Linked DNA regions of Pseudoxanthobacter soli DSM 19599. The protein of the gene in region 2 interacts with the protein of the main gene of each other region in a pairwise test. Links are inferred from orthologs where the notes say so. Each region holds a gene or a part of one and is shown on either strand. Other genes may lie near its edges.

Region 1 (5,997 bases), on a different replicon or contig from region 2:
TTATAAGCGTCACGTCGCAGAATTCTCCGGTCCGAAGCCCGCATGGCGGGCGCGCCGTCTGGGGGGCCGGGCAACGGCGGGCCCGGCGCCCGTGAGGCTTACTCCCGCCGCACGACGTTCCACAAGGGGCGTCGCGCACGTCCTCGATGCCGCCGCCTTCGTGCGATGGTCTTCATGCGATCGTCTTCACGCGACCAGGCTCATTCGGCCGCGGCGCGCTGGTCCTTGGATTTCGCTGCCGGTTCCTTGCCCGTCGCCTCGCGGGCAGCGGCGTCCTTCGGCGCCGTCTCCTTGGGCGGGCCATCGAACGCCTGATGGACGCGGCGGCGGATCGCGGCCTGGGTGGAAGGCGCGGTCACCTTCTGGTTCGACAGGCTCGTCAGGTAGAACACGTCCACCACCCGCTCGCCGAAGGTGGCGATATGGGCGGAGGCGATGTTGAGGCTGAGGTCCGACAACGCCCGGGTCAGGTCGTAGAGCAGGCCCGGCCGGTCGAGGCCGGCGACCTCCAGCACGGTGAACCGCTCGGAACTCGCATTGTCGATGTGCACTTCGGTCGGAACGTTGAACGGCTTGGCGTTGGGCTTGCCGTTGGCGAGCTTGCGCACGCCGCGCTCGGGAATGGTCTCCAGGCCGGTCAACACCCGCTCGATCATGTCGGTGATGCGCCGGGCGCGTCGCAACTCGTCGTCGTCGCCCTGGAACTCCCGCGAGATCGCGATGGTGTCGAGGGCGAGGCCGTCGGTGGTGGTGAACACCTGCGCGTCGACGATGTTGGCGCCGGCGACCGTGCAGGCGCCGGCGATGACCGACAGCACGCGCGGATGATCGGGCGCGAGCACGGTCAGCACCGTCACGTCGAAGCGGGCGTGCACCTCGACTGCGGTGGCGAAGCGCCGCTTCTCGCGGTCGGCGGCGCGCACGAGTTCGGCATGGGCGACCTTGGCCGGCAGATCGACGCGCAGCCAGTACGGCGCGTAATGCCGTTCCATGTAGCGCGCGCGTTCCGCCTCGGGCCAGTTGACGAGCGCGTCGGCAAGCTCGGCCTTGGCGGCCATGAGGCGGTCGCCGTGGGAGAGGCGGCTGTGGCCGCCGGCAAGCATCGGCTCCGTCTCGTAGAACAGCGTGCGTAGCAATTGCGCCTTCCAGCCGTTCCAGACCCCCGGGCCGACCGCCTTGATGTCGCAGACCGTCAGCACCAGCAGCATCTTCAGGCGCTCTGGGCTCTGCACGAGCGCGGCGAAGTCGGCGATGGTCTTGGGGTCGGACAGGTCGCGCGACTGCGCGACCATGCTCATCACGAGATGGTTCTCGACCAGCCAGGCGAGGGTCTCGGTCTCGGCGGCGGTGAAGCCGAAGCGGGGGCCGAGGCGGCGGGCGATGCGGGCGCCGGCGATGGAGTGGTCCTCGGGGCGGCCCTTGGCGATGTCGTGCAGGAACAGCGCGAGATAGATCAGCTTGCGGTTCTGCAATTCCGCCATCAGGCGGGTCGCGATCGGCAGGTTCTCGATGTGGATGCCGTCCTCGATCTCCGACAGCGCGCCGATGCAGCGCAGCAGGTGCTCGTCCACCGTATAGTGGTGGTACATGTTGAACTGCATCATCGCCACGACCTTGCCGAAGTCGGGAATGAAGCGGCCGAGCACCCCGGCCTCGTTCATGTGGCGCAGCACCGCCTCGGGCGCGCGGCGCGAGGTCAGGATCTCGATGAAGAGCCGGTTCGCCTCCGGGTTCTCCCGCAGCTTGGCGTCGACGAGCTTCAGCGAGCGCCTTGCGAGGCGCATCGCGTCCGGATGGAATTCGAGGCCGTTGCGGTCCGCGAGGTGGAACAGGCGGATGAGGTTCACCGGGTCGCGGGCGAACACGTCCTTGTCGGCGATATTCAGCCGCTCGTGCTCGATGACGAAATCGCCCGATTCCGGCAGCTTGCGCCGTTTGCGGCGGCCGATCGAGTTGAGGAAGCGGTTGAGCACCGGGGCCTGCTTGACCTGCTCCTCCTCCAGCGCGTTGCAGAAGATCAACGTCAGGTCGCCGACGTCCTTGGCGACGAGGAAGTAGTGCTTCATGAAGCGCTCGACGTCGCGAAGGCCCGGATGGCTGGTGTAGCCGAGCCGTATGGCGATCTCGCGCTGGAAATCGAACGACAGCCGTTCCTCCGCGCGCCCCGTCGCGAAATGAAGGTGGCAGCGAACGGCCCAGAGGAAGTCCTCCGCCTTGCGGAACAGATTGAGTTCGGCGCGAGAGAACACGCCGAGTTCAGCCAGATCCTCGCGGGAGCGCACGCGGTAGACATATTGGGCGATCCAGAACAGGGTGTTCAGGTCGCGCAGGCCGCCCTTGCCCTCCTTGACGTTGGGCTCCACCAGATAGCGTGAGCGGCCCTGGCGCTTGTGGCGCTCGTCGCGCTCGGCGAGCTTGGCGGCGACGAACTCCGACGCCGTTCCCTGCACCACCTCGCGGTCGAACCGGCTGGTCAGGCTCTGAAACAGTTCGCTGTCGCCCCACACGAACCGCGCTTCCAGGATGGCGGTGCGGATCGTCATGTCGGATTGCGACAGGCGGATGCACTCGTCGACCGTACGGGTGGCGTGGCCGACCTTCAGGCCCAGATCCCAAAGCCCGTAGAGCACGAACTCGACCACGGTCTCGGTCCAGGGCGTGCGCTTGTAGGGCAGCACGAACAGGAGATCGACGTCGGAGCCCGGCGCCATCGTGCCTCGGCCATAGCCGCCGACCGCCACCACCGCGACGCGCTCGGCCTTGGAGGGATTGTCGACGCGGAAGACACGGCCGATCGCCACTTCGGCGAGCTGCCTGACCAGCACATCCTGCAGGTAGGCGAGCCGCTGGGCACAGGAGAGCCCGCTGCCGTCGGCGTTCAGCAATTCTCCGGCCCGGGCAACGGCGGCGGTGCGTACCTGGCGCAGCCGCGCGATCAGGGCCGGGCGGAACTCCGCCGGTCCTTTGCCGGCGGTTATCCCGTCGATATCGGCCGACAGCGCGGCAACATCGATCAGGTCCGCCAGTCGCGGCTCGATCTTGTGCATCCCGATCCCGTCCTGTCCCTGCCGCATGGTCCTCAGATCGAACCGATCGGGCGCACCATGCTCAAGCTCTTTTTTCCGGAGCGATTATGTCCGATCGCATCGATCGGAAAGCGCTCTCGTGTTTCGAAATCCCGTGCCGCTTCGTCCCGGACGTGACTTCCTTTTCCTGAGGCCGCCTCATCTCGCCGGCCGCCTTGGCGACGCCCGCGGGTTGCGCATGGTGCGTCAGCAAGAATCTATCGCGGCCTTGGGTCCAGCGCCATCCGATCCCACGTTCCAGCGGCCCCCGGCAACGGATTTTGCGGCGTGCAGCGCCTATCCCGGTGCCTTTTTCACCCTTCTGGGGGTTGGCAAGCCCGCATCCGGCCTGCCGCTCGGCGGAAACACCAGCTTGGCACTGGTATTTAGGTTGCCGAACGCGCCGATTCCACCGCGGCGCCGCCCGTTTGCCGTCGGGAACTGCCCGGGCTCAGGCGGCCAGCGCCGCGACGAGGGCGTTCAGCACGAGCCTGCCGCGCGGGGTGGCGGCGATCCGTCCGTTCGCCCGGCGGAGGATAAGCCCTTCCTCGGTGAAATCGGCGAGCCGTGCGGCGGGAACCGGCCGTCCGCCGAGGGCGGCGTAGCGGTCGAGGTCGATGCCTTCGGCGAGCCGCAGCCCCATCAGCAGGAACTCGTCCGCGGTTTCCTCCGCCGTCAGGACCGTCTCGTCGATGATGCCGCTGCCGGTGCGTTCGACCCGTTCGAGCCAGCTTTCCGGGTGCCGTTCGCATGCCGTGGCCCAGCGGCCGTTGCCCTGGCTCAGCCGGCCGTGGGCACCGGGGCCGACGCCGACATAGTCGTTCGTCCGCCAGTAGACCAGATTGTGCCGGCTTTCCGCGCCGGGCCGGGCGTGGTTCGAGATCTCGTAGGCCGGCAGCCCGTGGGCGGCACAGATGTCCTGGGTGAGTTCGTACAGAGCGGCGGCCTCGTCGTCGGGCGGTGTCACGAGGCGGCCCTTCTCGTGCAGGGCGGCGAACGGCGTGCCGGGCTCGATGGTGAGCTGGTAGAGCGAGAGGTGCTCGCCGGCCATCGCCAGCGCACGGCCGAGTTCCTCTTCCCAGGCGGCGGCCGTCTGGCCGGGCCGGGCGTAGATCAGGTCGAACGAGGAGCGCGGAAACACCCGCTGGGCGATGGCGATGGCGTCCCGCGCCTGTGCGGCGTCGTGGATGCGGCCGAGCGCCCTCAGCGGCGCATCGTCGAGCGCCTGGACCCCGAGCGAGACGCGATTGACACCGGCGGCGCGGTAGCCGGCGAACCTGCCTGCCTCGACGCTCGACGGATTGGCCTCAAGCGTGATTTCCACGTCCGCGTCGACCGCCCATGTGGCGGCAATGGCGTCGAGCACGGTGCCGACCGTCGAAGGCTCCATCAGCGAGGGCGTGCCGCCGCCGAAGAACACCGAGGTCACGCGCCGGCCCGGCACCCGTGCGCCGGCGGTCGCGATCTCCGCCTCGAAGGCGCGGGCGAACCGCGTCTGGTCGACGGGCTTGTGGCGGACATGGCTGTTGAAGTCGCAATAGGGGCACTTGGCCGCGCAGAAAGGCCAGTGCACGTAGATGCCGAACCCCTCGCCGGAGCCGCCTGCGGCGCGATCGGTCTGGTCGATGACCTGTGTGCCTGTGACCTGTGTGCCTATGACCTGGGCGGCGTCCATCGCTTCGTGCGGTGCCTCCCGGGTCACGCCTTCAGGCAGGCGTCGGCGAACAGGCGGAAGGCGCGGGCGCGGTGGGACAGTCCGCCGCCGTCCGCGTCCAGTCCATGCTTTTCCTCGCTCGACATCTCGCCGAAGGTGCGGTCGTGGCCGTCGGGCAGGAACATCGGGTCATAGCCGAAACCGCGCTCGCCGCGCGGCGGCCACACCAGCGTGCCGTGCACCTCGCCGACGAAGGTCTCGATGTGCCCGTCCGGCCAGGCAAGGCAGAGCGCCGCGACGAACTTCGCCCGCCGCGCCTCCGGCGTCACCGCGCCGGCGGCCTGGAGCTTTTCCTCCACGTTCCGCATGGCGCGCGCGAAATCCTTGTCCGGCCCGGCCCAACGCGCCGAATAGATGCCCGGCGCGCCGTCGAGGGCATCGACCGCAAGACCGGAATCGTCGGCGAGCGCCGGAAGACCGGACGCGGTCGCGGCGGCGACAGCCTTAAGCCGGGCGTTGCCCTCGAAGGTGGTCTCGGTCTCATCCGGCTCCGGCAGCCCCAGCGCGCCCGCCGACACCGTCTCGATGCCGAAAGGCGCCACGAGGAAGCCGATCTCGGCGAGCTTGCCCTTGTTGTGGGTGGCAACGACGAGGCGCGGTTCGGAAAGGCGGCGGGCGGGTTGGGTCACGATGGGCCTCAGAGGATCGCGAGCTTCTGGAGCTCGACGAGGCGGCGGGTGCCGGCCTCGGCGAGGTCGAGCATCGCCAGGAATTCGTCGCGGCTGAACGGCTTGCCTTCCGCGGTGCCCTGGATCTCGACGAGGCCGCCGGAACCGGTCATCACGAAGTTCGCATCGGTCTCGGCGGCGGAATCCTCGACATAATCGAGATCGAGCACCGGCCGGCCGCCATGGATGCCGACGGAGATGGCGGCAATGTGGTCGGTCAGCACCGGCCGGCTCACCATGCCGCGCGCCTTCATCCAGGCGATGCAGTCGTGAAGCGCGACCCATGCGCCGGTGATCGAGGCGGTGCGGGTGCCGCCGTCCGCCTGGATCACGTCGCAATCGACGGTGATCTGGCGTTCGCCGAGCGCCTCGAGATCGACGATGGCACGCAGCGAGCGGCCGATCAGGCGCTGGATTTCCTGGGTGCGGCCGGACTGTTTGCCGGCGGCGGCCTCACGGCGGGTGCGCTCGTGGGTGGCGCGCGGCAGCATGCCGTATTCGGCCGTCACCCAGCCCCGGCCACCCCCGCGCAGCCACGGCGGCACCTTTT
Region 2 (7,962 bases):
GCGGCGGCCATCGCCGTCACGCCCCGCCCGCGGACGGGGCGACATGGCCGGGAAAGCGCCCGCCGCGGCTCACGGCGCGTTCCCCTCGGCGGCCGACGCCGGATCGGACGGCGTGTCCCGGTCGGCCGATTGCGGCCGAACGAACATCAGGATGCTGGCGTCCGCCCCGGTGAACAGGTTCAGGCGCTGCGGCAGGTCGCCGAGATCGACCTCCATCGGGAAGCGCTGCTGCAACCGCACCCAGTTGGTGTCGAGCGACACATAGGGCATCACGTTCGCGCTTTCCTTGGCCCGTGAAACGCCGCGCGACAGGCTGCGCACCGTGCCGGTGTGGATGCGCCACGGGTCCGAGGCGAGCCGGATATAGACCTTCTGCCCCGGCAGGATGCTGTGGACATATTGCTCCTCGACATTGGCCACGACCCGCCAGCCGGTGTCGGTGACGATGGCGAGCAGCGGATCGCCGACCTTGAGGAAATCGCCGGCGCGGGCGAGGAACGGCGCGACCACGCCCGCGGCGGGCGCCACGACCCGCGTCTGCGAAAGGTTGTATTTCGCCAGCGCCAGTTCCGCCTCCGCGACCTTGACCGAGGACTGCCGCACGGTGACCGTCCGCCGCGCGGCCTCAGCCGTGGCGATCGCCGAGGCCACCGCGGCATTGGCGGTGTCGAGGTCGCGCTCGGCGTTGTTCAGATCCTGTTCGGAAACCGAGCCGCTGCCGACGATGGCCGCGATGCGCTCCTTGATCAGCTGGGCGTCCGCCTGCTTGGCCTTGGCGCCGACGATGTCCGCGTCCGCCACCGAGACCTGTTCCTCGGCATCGGCCACGTTGGCCTTGGCGTATTCGACATTCGCCACCGCCTTGTCGACGGCGATCTGGAACGGCTGCGGATCGATGATGGCGAGCAGGTCGCCCGCCTTGACCGGCTGGTTGCGCCGGGCCTCGATCGACACGATGCGGCCTTCCACCTGGGGCGCGACGCCGACCACGTTGGAAAGCACGAACCCGTCCCACGTATAGAGCACGAACGAGGTGACGACGTAGTAGAGCACGAACAGCACGACGGCGCCGGAAATCACCGCCAGACTCAGATGATCGCGGAGGAAGGCCCGCATACGCGTCGTATCTCCGTTTCGGGACGGCGCGACCCATGGCCGGATCGGCCGCGGGAGGCTTGCGATGCCGCCGGCGGGCCGAACGGCCCGGGGCATCCGACTGTTTTGCAGGAAGGCGTGGGCGCGGGCAAGCGACAGAAGGTGGCAGCCGCCGATCCGGACGCATGGCGAAACAATCCGGGCGCGCCCGGCGAAAAAGAAACGGCCCGCCGATCGCTCGGCGGGCCGTCCGGGAGTGTCTGCCCCGCGAGGCGGGGGGGGGGACCGGCTGCCTCGGTCCGGCCGGCGCCCGAAGGCCCGGCCGGTGAGACCATCCGGTCAGTAGTGGTAGGCCGACTCGCCGTGGGACGAGACGTCGAGGCCCTCGCGCTCGGCTTCCACCGGGACCCGCAGGCCGACGATCAGGTCGATGACCTTGAAGATGATCAGCGAGCCGATGCCGGTCCACAGCAGGGTGACGACGATCGCCTTGATCTGCACGAACACCTGATGGCCCATGGAGTAGCCGTCGAGGCCGACGCCGCCGAGAGCCGGCGAAACCAGGATGCCGGTGGCGATGGCGCCGACGATGCCGCCGATGCCGTGCACGCCGAACACGTCCAGGCTGTCGTCATAGCCGAGCGAGTTCTTCACCGTGGAGACGAAGAAGTAGCAGATCGGGCTGACGACGAGGCCGAGGACGATGGCGCCCATCGGGCCGACGAAGCCGGCGGCCGGGGTGACGGCGACGAGGCCGGCAACCGCGCCGGAAGCCGCGCCGAGCATGCTCGGCTTGCCGCGGGCGATGGCCTCGACGACGGCCCAGGAGACGATGGCGGCGGCGGTGGCGGTGAAGGTGGTGATCATCGCCAGCGAAGCGGTGCCGTTGGCGGCGAGCGCCGAGCCGGCATTGAAGCCGAACCAGCCGACCCACAGCAGCGAGGCGCCGACCATGGTGAGGGTCATGGAGTGCGGCGGAAGCGCTTCCTTGCCGTAGCCGATGCGCTTGCCGACCAGAATGGCGCCCACGAGACCGGCCACACCGGCGTTGATGTGAACGACGGTGCCGCCGGCGAAGTCAAGCGCGCCCCAGTCGAAGATCAGGCTGCCAGCGCCGCCCCACACCATGTGCGCGATCGGGAAGTAGACGAAGGTCGCCCACAGGATCGCGAACAGGATGACCGCGGAGAACTTCATGCGCTCGGCGAAGGCACCGACCGCCAGAGCCGGCGTGATGGCCGCGAAGGTCATCTGGAAGCAGATGAAGACATATTCCGGAATGGTGCCCGAGACGGAGGCCGGCGTGACCCCGGCGAGGAACAGCTTCTCGAAGCCGCCGATGAAGGCGTTGCCGCTGGTGAAGGAGAGGCTGTAGCCGTACACGCACCAAACGACCACCAGCACCGCGGTGATCGTCAGCACCTGCATCAGCACCGACAGCATGTTCTTGGTGCGCACCAGGCCGCCGTAGAACAGCGCCAGGCCCGGAATGGTCATCAGGAGCACCAGCACCGTCGAAACCATCATCCAGGCGGTGTCGCCGGTGTTGATCGTCGGCACGGCCGGAGCCGCCGGCGCGGCGGGTGCCGCGGCATCCTGCGCAAACGCCACGCCCGTGGCGAGCAAGGTAAACGCCGAGGCTGGCAGCAGCCGGCGCGTGAGGGCCGTAAGGGACATTACTTCTCTCTCCTTGGAAATTCGGGGGGAATGGCCAGGCGATCCGCTCACAACGCGTCGGCGTCGGTCTCGCCGGTGCGGATGCGGACGGCCTGGTCGATCGCGTAGACGAACACCTTGCCGTCGCCGATCTGGCCGGTCTTGGCGGCCCCGACGATCGTCTCGACCGTCTTGTCGACGGCGTCCGACGCGACGGCCACCTCGATCTTCAGCTTCGGCAGGAAGGTCACCGCATATTCGGCACCACGATAGATTTCCGTATGGCCCTTCTGCCTCCCGTACCCTTTGACTTCCGTGACCGTCAGGCCCTGGATCCCGATGGACATGAGGGCCTCGCGGACCTCGTCGAGCTTGAATGGCTTGATGACCGCCATCACGATTTTCATGGTGCTTCCCGCTCGTATTGATCGGAGAGGTTGATCGAGATCGCTTGCCCCGGAGCGCCGCCCCGCCGATCCGACCGCAGCCCTGCTCCGGCGCCAAGGGTCCCGCCCGACGCGAGGGGAAGTCCCCGTGCCCGGCATGCCCGTGCGCTCCTAGGAATCAAACCGCGTGCCAACTCGGCGCCGCATCCGCAATTCGTGCGAATAAAAAGCCGGAGGCACGCGCCGCGGCGGCCCGCCGGGCCGTGCTCCGCCACCCGTCCGGGGCTGCCCTTCCGCGCGCTACCGCTGGGTGCGATCTTCAACGAAGCTCACGAGATCGACGAACGCGCCCGACCGGACGCCGCGCGCGGACGCAACGACGTGACGGCCCCGCATGCACCGCATCGCGGCGGCGGCAGGCGCGCGGTGAAGCAGTACCGCGAAAACGCCGCTCTCGTCCGGCCGAGTCCGGGCCGCGAAGGCGGGTGTCTGACGCATGGGGGATTCGGAGGGACCGGGAGCCCAGGGTTTCAATCGGGCCAAAAGCCCGGCCCGGTGCCGGAATGCGCACTTCGGCCGCGGAAATGACCGGCGCGGGCACCGGCCCGGCGGGGCGCGACATTTCCGCCCTGCAGGCGGCGGCGAAGGTCGCCGCCCGGTTCCGTCAGAGCGCGGCGAGATCCTCTTCGCCGGTGCGGATCCGCACGGCCCGGTCGATGCTGTGGACGAAGATCTTGCCGTCGCCGATGTGGCCGGTCTTCGCCGAGCCGACGATGGCGGCGATCACGTCATCGACCACACCGTCATCGACGATCAGTTCGATCTTCAGCTTCGGCACCAGCGAGATGATATATTCGGCGCCACGGTAAATCTCCGTGTGCCCCTTCTGCCGGCCATAGCCTTTTACTTCCGTCACCGTCATGCCGACGATACCGATACCGATCAACGCATCGCGCACCTCTTCAAGCTTGAAGGGCTTTATGATGGCGGAAACGATCTTCATCGTCGAAAACTCCGTCAGAGCGCAATCGGTACGTCCGGGCGCGGTCGCGTCAGCGGCCCGGTCCAGGCGGCAGGGAGGATGCCACGTTTCCGCCACATCCTGACGATCGCCGCGTCCATGCGCAATCCTATTGCGCGGTGCCGCGCCTCATTGCTTCAATTTTATCCATGTCCACAGAACGACCATCGATCCGAACCTTTCGTGCCGCATATATGCACTGCGTTCGACGCTTATTTGCCTAATAATGCGGCAGTTTGCGATCCGTCAGTCCCGGCCGTCATTCAGTCGAACGACCCCCTCCTGAGCTGTCGAAGCGACAAGTCGGCCGTGCCGGTCGAACACCAGCCCCCGATTGAATCCACGGCCGCCGCCGACCGTCGGGCTGTCCTGGTCGTAGAGCAGCCAGTCGTCGGCCCTGAACGGGCGATGGAACCACATGGCGTGGTCGAGGCTTGCCAGCAGAAGGTCGGGATCGAACACGCGCCGGCCGTGGGCGAACAGCGAGGTGTCGAGCAGCGTCAGGTCCGAGGCGTAGGCGAGCGCGCAGCGATGGATCGCCGGATCGTCCGGAAGCGGGCCGTTGACGCGGATCCACACCTTCTGGCGCGGCGGCAGCGGGGTGGAGGACACGTAGTGATCGATCTCGACGGGGCGGACCTCGATGGGACGGTCGCGCTGGAAATAGACCTTCACCACCGGCGGCAGGCTGTCGATCGAGGCGGCGAGAAGCTCGCGCTGGGTGGCGAGGCTTTCCGGCGGGGGCACGTCGGCCATCTCGATCTGGTGGGAAAGTCCCTGCTCGTCGACGTGGTAGGAGGCCGACATCAGGAAGATCGGCTGCCCGTGCTGCACCGCCACCACCCGACGGGTGGCGAAGCTGCGGCCGTCGCGGATGCTCTCCACCTCGTAGACGATGGGAACCGACGGATCGCCGCCGCGCAGGAAATAGGCGTGGAGCGAATGGGCCTGGCGGCCGTCGTCCACGGTCTTGGAGGCGGCGACGAGCGCCTGGCCGATGACCTGGCCGCCGAACACGCGCTGCCAGCCGTCCTGCGGGCTATGGCCGCGGTAGAGGTTGTGTTCGATCCGTTCCAGATCGAGTATCGAAAGCAGGGCCGAGACGGCTCCGTTCATGAGAGGCCTCTCTACTTATATATAAGCACGTCTGCCGGCCATCGCGGCGAAGCCTGCCGGCCGGCGGGAGGGGTTGAGATGGGGCGCCCGGCGGGCACGGCGTGTCAAGCCGGCGCAACCGCGCGCAAGCGGCGGAGCCTGTCCGGTGTCCGCCGCAGAGGAGCAAGCGGCGAGGGCCGGGCCGGCGTTCGCCGCAGAGGAGATGGCAGATGACGCGTCCGATGTCCGATGATCATGCCGCCGGCGCGGCGGGCCGGTCCCGCCCGGATGTGGCCGACGTGGCCGTGGGCGGGGGCGGATCGGTCGGGCTGACCGCGGCGCTCGCCATCCGCCATGCCGACCCGCGCGCCCGCGTCCTTCTGATCGATGCGCGGCCGCCGGCCGCCGACCAGCGCGGCCCGTCCGACGAGCGGGCGCTCGCCATTGCCGCCGCCGCGCGCCGGATGCTCACCCGCCTCGGCGTCTGGCACCGCGTCGAGGCGCTCGCCCAGCCCGTGCAGGAAATGGTGGTCACCGACAGCCGCCTGCGCGATCTCGTGCGCCCGGTGTTCCTGTCCTTCGACGGCGAGCTCGAACCCGGCGAGCCGTTCGTGCACATGGTGCCGGCCGGCGCCCTCTCGGCGGCGATCGCCGCCGCGGCGGTGGAAGCCGGCGTCGAGATCCTCGCGCCCGAGACCGTCTCGGACTTCGAGGCCGACGGCACCGGCATCACCATCCGCCTCGGCTCGGGAGCCGAACGGCGCGCGCGGCTCCTCGTGGCGGCGGACGGCGTCCGCTCGCGGCTGCGCGGGCTTGCCGGCATCGGCGTCGTCCGCAGCGACTACCGGCAGACCGCCATCGTGGTCACGGTCGCCCACGAGCGGCCCCACGAGGGGCGTGCGGTGGAGCATTTCCTCCCGAGCGGTCCGTTCGCCATCCTGCCGCTCACCGGCAACCGGTCCTCGCTCGTCTGGACCGAGCGCACCGAGGAAGCCGAGCGGCTGATGAGCCTTGAGGACTTCACCTTCGAGATCGAGCTGGAGCGCCGTTTCGGCGGCGCGCTCGGCGCGGTCACCGTCGACGGACCGCGCCGCGCCCATCCGCTCGGGCTCACCCTCGTCCGCAGCTTCGTCGCCGACCGGTTCGCACTCGTCGGCGATGCCGCCCACGGCATTCACCCCATCGCCGGACAGGGCCTCAACATGGGCTTCCGCGACGTCGCGGCGCTCGCCGAGGTCGTCGTCGAGGCGAGGCGCCTCGGCCTCGATCCCGGCGCCGCCGACGTGCTGGCGCGCTACCAGAGCTGGCGCCGGTTCGACACGGTGGAGATGGGGCTCGTCACCGACGGCCTGAACCGGCTGTTCCGGACGGACATCAATCCGCTCCGGGTCGCCCGCGACATCGGCCTCGGCATCGTCGACCGCCTGCCCGGCCTGAAGCGGCGCTTCATCCGCGAGGCCGCGGGCGTCGGCGGCACGCTGCCCCGGCTGATGCGCGGCGAGGCGATCTGACACCGCCCCCGCCGCGACACGACCGGCCGGGCGGCGTCCGGCCGCAAAAGGCGCCGCAGAGCGCCGGAGCACTTCAGGGAGGATGAGCCATGGCCGGCACCTTTCACGCCCTCGTGCCGTTCGCGGTCGCCGCGGTGGCGATCGTGCTCGTCCTCGGGCTCGCCAACATGGTGCGCGGCGGCAGCCCGGTGCTGTCGCAGCGGCTGATGCGGCTTCGGGTCATCCTGCAGCTCGTCGCCATCGTCATCATCCTGATGACGTTCCTGCTCGCGCGCCACTGACGCCGGCACCTGCCGCGGGCGGCGCGCTCCCGATCCCTTCACGAGGCCCCGCATGGTCGCACTCAACCGCATCTATACCCGCACCGGCGACGACGGCTCGACCGGTCTCGCCAACGGCGAGCGCCGCTCCAAGGCCGACCTGCGCGTCGCCGCCTTCGGCACGGTGGACGAACTCAACGCCTGCCTCGGCCTCGCCCGGCTGTCGGCCGGCGCGGAACCCGATCTCGATGCCGCGCTCGGCCGCATCCAGAACGAGCTGTTCGATCTCGGCGCCGATCTCGCCACCCCCGAGCCGCCGGAAGACGCCCCGCCGTCGCGGCGGGGGCCGGCGCTCAGGATCGTCGACGCCCAGGTCGCGCGCCTCGAAGCCGAGATAGACGCCTGCAATTCCCGGCTTTCACCGCTGCGCTCGTTCATCCTGCCCGGCGGCTCGCCGCTCGCCGCCCACCTCCACCTCGCCCGCACGGTGTGCCGCCGCGCGGAGCGCGAGATCGTGGCGCTCGCGGAGCGCGAGCCAGTCGGCGAGGCGGCGGTGCGCTACGTCAACCGCCTGTCGGATTATCTCTTCGTCGCCGCCCGTCTCGCCAATGCCGACGGCACCCGCGACATATTGTGGATTCCAGGCGCGACAAGGACTTGAGGCGCGGACCGGCGGCGGGCCGCGTTGACACCGCTCGCCGCGCGACGCTACCGTTCGCGCGACCGATCCAAAGGCCGGCGACCGGCTGAAGCCCGCACCCGGCACGCCCGGAGCAGACCTCGGGACAACGGGTGCGAGGCGACGCGGACCATGGTGGAAAAGCAGACGATGGCGGAAGAACTGAAGACCATCGGCATCATCGGTGCCGGGCAGATGGGCAGCGGCATCGTGCATGTCTGCGCGCTCAGCGGCTACGACGTCATGATCTACGACGTCT
Region 3 (5,558 bases), on a different replicon or contig from region 2:
GCGGACGTTGGTGCGGATTGGGGTGCGGCCGCCGACCGTGGTGTACTCGCCCTGCTGGAGCACGCGCAGCAGCCGCGTCTGGGCTTCCATCGGCATGTCACCGATCTCGTCCAGGAACAGCGTGCCGCCCTCGGCCTGTTCGAACCGGCCGACATTGCGGCTGGAGGCACCGGTAAACGCGCCCTTCTCGTGGCCGAACAGCTCCGACTCGATCAGGTCGCGCGGGATCGCCGCCATGTTGATGGCGACGAACGGGCCGTTGCGGCGCTTGCCGTAATCGTGCAGCGCGCGGGCCACCAGTTCCTTGCCGGTGCCGCTCTCGCCCATGATCATGACCGTGAGATCGGTCTGCATCAGACGGGCGAGGATGCGGTAGATATCCTGCATCGCCGGCGAGCGGCCGACGAGCGGCATGTTCTCGCCCACGTCCTCCGCGGACATCAGGTTGCGGCGCGCCTTGGGCTCGGCGAGCGCACGGCCGACGATGGAGATCAACTCCTTCAGATCGAAGGGTTTGGGCAGATATTCATAGGCGCCGCGCTCCGAGGCACGGATCGCGGTCATGAAGGTATTCTGCGCGCTCATGACCACGACCGGAAGCTCCGGGCGGATCTTCTTGATGCGCGGCAGCAGGTCGAACGCGCTCTCGTCCGGCATCACCACGTCGGTGATGACGAGATCGCCCTCGCCCTGTGCCACCCAGCGCCAGAGCGTGGCCGCGTTGGAGGTGAGCCGCACTTCATAGCCGGCGCGGGAAAGCGCCTGGTTGAGCACGGTCCTGATGGCGGAGTCGTCGTCCGCGACGAGGATCTTGCCGTTCGACATACTTGAGCGCCCGCGCGGGCCTCCTCGCTGGAGCACCGGCCGTCCGCATCCGCGGCGCGGCCGGCCAGGTCATTCTACGGCTTCAGCCGCCGGTATCGCCGTGGTTCACGGCGACCGGCTTGCCGCCCGTGGCGGTGAAAGCAGGCATCAGCACCCGGAACACAGTGCGCCGAGGCTGGGATTCGCATTCGATGACGCCGCCGTGGTCGCCGACGATCTTGGCCACGAGAGCGAGGCCGAGGCCGGTACCGTTGGGCTTCGTCGTCACGAACGGATCGAACAGGTGCGGCAGCAGATCCGGCGGCACGCCGGGGCCGTTGTCGCGCACGCAGAATTCAAGCGGCAGGCTGACCTTCTGGCGGCTGCCGGGCACCGAAAGCCGCACGCCGGGGCGGAAAGCCGTCGACAGCACGATCTCGCCGTCCGGGTCCGGCCCGATCGCTTCCGCGGCATTCTTCAGGAGATTGAGGAACACCTGGATGAGCTGGTCGCGGTTGGCATGGACCGGCGGCAGCGAGGGATCGAACTCCGCCACGATGCGGATGTTGCGGGCGAAGCCGGACAGCGCAATGCGCTTCACGTGGTCCAGCACGACGTGGATGTTGACCGGCTCGCGCTCGATCGGCCGCTCGTCGGAGAAGACCTCCATGCGGTCGACCAGCTTCTTGATGCGGTCGGCCTCGTCGGTGATGAGCTGGGTCAGCGCGCGGTCTTCCTCGCTGACCGTCGGCTCCAGAAGCTGCGCCGCGCCACGGATGCCGGACAGCGGATTGCGGATCTCGTGGGCGAGCATCGCCGCCAGCCCCGTTACCGTCCGCGCCGCGCCGCGCGAGGTGAGCTGACGGTCGATCTTGTCGGCCATGGAGCGTTCCTGGAGCATCACCACCACCGCACCCGGCCGTTCCGGCAGCGGCGAGGCGTAGATGTCCACGACGCGGTCGATACCGATCCGCGGTGTGCCGATATCGACCTTGTATTCGGTGACGGGCGCACCGCGATCCCGAACCTGCTCGATGAGGGCGACCAGCGGGCTGCCGAACGGAATGACATCGGCGATGGTGTGTCGCGACAGCACGAGCTCGCTCGCCTGGAAGAATTCCTCCGCGGCATCGTTGGCGACGCGGATGATGCCGTCGTGGTCGACCAGCACCATCGGATGGGGAAGCGCGTCGAGCAGCGCACTGCCGAGATCGTCGGCGAGCGACTTGCCGCCGACCTTCTGGATGCCGCCCGCCTTCTGGCCGCCCGCCGGCTTCGACTTCATCATGCCGCCATCCTCGTCTGCGGCACGGCCTCGAACCACTCGGTGACCAGGGCCATCACCTCTCTCGGGGTTTCGCTCGTCATGATGCGCCGGCGCAGAGAGGCCGCGTCCGGCGCTTCGGAAGGAACATGGTCCAGCGTCCACGCGACGTGCTTGCGCGCCATCCTGAGGCCGATGTCCTGGCCGTGATGAGCCAGCATCGCATCGTACTGCTCCGCCAGCAGGTCGCGCTTCTCGGCACCGTCCGGCCCGCTCCAGACTTCGCCGGTCGCGAGATAACGGGCGACGGCGCCCGGAAACCACGGCCGCCCGCAGGCGCCGCGGCCGATCATCACCGCATCGGCGCCCGAGGCTTCCAGCATGGCGTCGACGTCCTCGACGCGGACGAGATCGCCATTGGCAACGACGGGGATGGACACGGCTTCCTTCACCGCCCGGATCGCGGCCCAGTCGGCGGTGCCCTTGTAGAACTGGCTGCGGGTGCGGCCGTGCACCGTGACCATGGCGACGCCGGCGCTCTCGGCGCGGCGGGCGATCGCCGGTGCGTTCAGGCTGTCGAAATCCCAGCCGAGGCGCATCTTGACCGTGACGGGCACGGAGACGGCGCCCACCACCGCCTCGATGAGGGAAAGGGCATGGTCCGGCTCGCGCATCAGCGCCGAACCGGACCAGCCGTTGACGACGCGCTTCGCCGGGCACCCCATGTTGATGTCGATGATCTTCGCGCCGCCCGCCTCCGCTATGCGCGCACCTTCGGCCATCACGCCGGCCTCGCAGCCGGCAAGCTGCACCACATGCGGCTCGACATCGCCCGCCATGGCGCGGATCAGCATCTCGCGGTTGCCGGTGGCGAGAGATTCGCCGGCCACCATCTCCGACACGACGAGGCCGGCGCCATACCGCGCCGCGATCCGCCGCATCGGCAGATCGGTGATGCCGGCCATCGGCGCGAGGAAGGCGCGTGCGCGCACGTCCACCGAACCGATCTTAAGAGCGCCGTCGCTCCCGTGCCGCAAACCGATCTCCATCGTTGCCTTGTCCGCCGCCGACAGGTGCCCGCAGGACAGGCCCGAAAACCCGCCTCGGCCACCCGCCTTGAACCCCGTCACACCCCCGCCCGGCATCACCCGGGCCTGCATCTCGACAAGGACGCCGGGCCGGACCATATGCCGCCCGAATGTCCATTTCGTCCGCCGCCCGGGATATACACGGCGACGCCCTCCGGAGCCGAGAAAATCGGACGGCGTTCTTGCAGTGCAGCGTCCCGCGGGGGCGGCAAGCCGATGCCTAAGTGCTAAGCATTGCGGCTCGTTGCCCATATTCTAGACACTCCGTAGGCCCCGGCAAGAGTCTTTGCAAGACATTTGGTAAGACATTTGGCGACACGTTCGCGGAATGTGCCGTTCTCCCGCGCAACTTTGAACACGAGGTGCCGCACAGCGGGATGACGGCAGGGCCCCGCCGCGCCTCCGCAGCGCGGCATGAGTTGCGGCAAGACAGGCAGCTTGCCCTGCCGATCCGCGCCGCGCGCGGGCCTGCGCGCTGCGATCCCCCCTTGTGACCGGAGAGTTGCAATCGTAAACCGGCCGCGGACGAAGCACGGACGAAGATGCAATGGCGCTGAACGAACGGAACGGCATGAGCGGTCGGGACGACCGATCCGCGGGGGCCGCTCCCGGCAAACCGGGCGTGCCCACGGTCGCCGTCGTGGTGGTGGCCGCCGGACGCGGCACGCGCGCCATGCGCCCGGACGACAACACGCCGAAGCAGTTCGTGCCGATCGCCGGCCGCGCCGTCATCGCCAAGACGCTGGCCGGCTTCAGCGCCCATCCGCGCGTGGCCCGCACCCTCGCCGTCATCCACCGCGACGACGGCGGCGTGTTCGCGGATGCCGTCGCCGGCATCGAGGGGCTCGACACGCCGGAGCCCGGGGGCGCCACCCGGCAGATCTCCGTGCTGGCGGGTCTTGAGCGGCTGGCACGCGACAACCCGCCCGACCTCGTGCTCATTCACGACGGCGTGCGGCCGTTCTGCAGCGCCGCGGTCGTCGACCGCGTGATCGACGCGCTCGGCTCCGCCGACGGCGCCCTTGCCGCGCTGCCGGTTGCCGATACCATGAAGCGGGTGGACGATCGCGGCCGCATCGTCGACACCGTGCCGCGAACGGCGCTGTGGGCCGCGCAGACCCCCCAGGGGTTCCGGTTTCCGGCAATCCTGGAGGCCCACCGGCGCGCTGCGGCGGCCGGGAAGACCGAACTGACGGACGACGCCGCCGTGGCGGAATGGGCAGGGCTGGAGGTCGTGGTGGTCAACGGCGATTCCGCGAACGTGAAGATCACCACCGCCGACGATCTTTCCAAGGCGGATGCCAAGCTGACTCTGGAGCGATGGCTTGCGCTCGCCGATGTGCGCGTCGGCACCGGCTTCGACGTGCATGTGTTCGGGCCGGGCAGCTTCGTTACCCTGGGCGGTATCGAGATTCCCCACACCCACGGACTGGTGGGCCATTCCGACGCCGACGTGGTGCTCCACGCGCTCACCGACGCGCTGCTCGGCACCATCGGCGACGGCGACATCGGCCAGCACTTCCCGCCCTCCGACCCGAAATGGCGCGGGGCGGCGTCCAGCCTGTTCCTGGAGGACGCTGTGAGGCGCATCCGCGAGCGCGGCGGCGAGATCGCCCAGCTCGATGCGACCGTGGTCTGCGAGGTGCCGCGTATCGGCCCGCATCGCGACGCCATGCGCGCCCGCATCGCCGAGGTCGCCGGCATCGCCCTCGATCGCGTGGGCATCAAGGCGACGACCAGCGAGGGCCTCGGCTTCACCGGGAGGCGCGAGGGCATCGTCGCCATGGCGACGGCGACCGTGCGGCTGCCGCTCGGGCGCTGACGCCTTCCCGATTCCGCAGATCTTTAACGTTCGCACTGAAGTCCTTGATCTGCGGACATATCGTGCCGATTATCGCCTCACACGCGGGGCGTGGCGGGGTGCACAGCGCCGCCGACCTCCCGCAACGGAGAGGCCGCCCGCGATGACCGATCTTTCCCCCCTCGCCGCACCCGCCCGCGCGTTGCTCGACCGCTGCCGCGCGCAAGGCCTGATGATCGCCACGGCCGAATCGTGCACCGGCGGCCTGATCGCGGCCGTACTGACCGAGATCGCGGGATCGTCGGATGTGGTGGAGCGCGGCTTCGTCACCTATTCGAACGCCGCCAAGACGGAGTTGATCGGCGTGCCCGCCGAGCTGATCGAGGACCACGGCGCGGTGAGTCGCGAGGTCGCGGTGGCGATGGCCGCCGGGGCGCTCGCCCATTCCCGCGCGGACCTCGCCGTGGCGGTCACCGGCATCGCCGGGCCGGGCGGCGGCACGCCCGCCAAGCCGGTCGGCCTCGTGCATCTCGCGGCTGCGCGGCGCGACGGAGCCGGTCTTCACGAGGAAGCCCGCTACGGCGAACGGGGACGCGCGGAG

Evidence for each region.
Region 1: the proteins of BUF17_RS07190 (region 2) and BUF17_RS09765 interact in binary tests that used the Escherichia coli proteins (3 or more experiments, as listed by UniProt). The link is inferred for Pseudoxanthobacter soli DSM 19599 from one-to-one orthologs.
Region 3: the proteins of BUF17_RS07190 (region 2) and BUF17_RS11625 interact in binary tests that used the Escherichia coli proteins (3 or more experiments, as listed by UniProt). The link is inferred for Pseudoxanthobacter soli DSM 19599 from one-to-one orthologs.

What each region holds. Positions count from the first base shown.
Region 1 is NZ_FRXO01000003.1:494,790-500,786, forward strand. Bases 1-3,438 are described here. They hold BUF17_RS09765 ([protein-PII] uridylyltransferase), read right to left. Parts: upstream 3,048-3,438; coding sequence 201-3,047; downstream 1-200. Outside these bases: radical SAM family heme chaperone HemW, read right to left, coding at 3,517-4,740; rdgB (RdgB/HAM1 family non-canonical purine NTP pyrophosphatase), read right to left, coding at 4,764-5,408; rph (ribonuclease PH), read right to left, coding at 5,417-5,997.
Region 2 is NZ_FRXO01000002.1:637,581-645,542, forward strand. Bases 1,490-4,333 are described here. They hold BUF17_RS07190 (P-II family nitrogen regulator), read right to left. Parts: upstream 3,159-4,333; coding sequence 2,820-3,158; downstream 1,490-2,819. Other genes in these bases: BUF17_RS07185 (ammonium transporter), read right to left, coding at 1,490-2,772; BUF17_RS07200 (P-II family nitrogen regulator), read right to left, coding at 3,802-4,140. Outside these bases: BUF17_RS07180 (HlyD family secretion protein), read right to left, coding at 70-1,116; more of BUF17_RS07185, read right to left, coding at 1,435-1,489; tesB (acyl-CoA thioesterase II), read right to left, coding at 4,405-5,274; BUF17_RS07210 (ubiquinone biosynthesis hydroxylase), read left to right, coding at 5,484-6,764; BUF17_RS07215 (twin transmembrane helix small protein), read left to right, coding at 6,854-7,045; BUF17_RS07220 (cob(I)yrinic acid a,c-diamide adenosyltransferase), read left to right, coding at 7,098-7,685; BUF17_RS07225 (3-hydroxybutyryl-CoA dehydrogenase), read left to right, coding at 7,854-7,962. UniProt on the Escherichia coli protein: Involved in the regulation of nitrogen metabolism. Regulates the activity of its targets by protein-protein interaction in response to the nitrogen status of the cell.
Region 3 is NZ_FRXO01000004.1:311,911-317,468, forward strand. Bases 1-2,999 are described here. They hold BUF17_RS11625 (two-component system sensor histidine kinase NtrB), read right to left. Parts: upstream 2,093-2,999; coding sequence 908-2,092; downstream 1-907. Other genes in these bases: ntrC (nitrogen regulation protein NR(I)), read right to left, coding at 1-825; dusB (tRNA dihydrouridine synthase DusB), read right to left, coding at 2,089-2,999. Outside these bases: more of dusB, read right to left, coding at 3,000-3,117; BUF17_RS11635 (bifunctional 2-C-methyl-D-erythritol 4-phosphate cytidylyltransferase/2-C-methyl-D-erythritol 2,4-cyclodiphosphate synthase), read left to right, coding at 3,728-4,978; BUF17_RS11640 (CinA family protein), read left to right, coding at 5,121-5,558.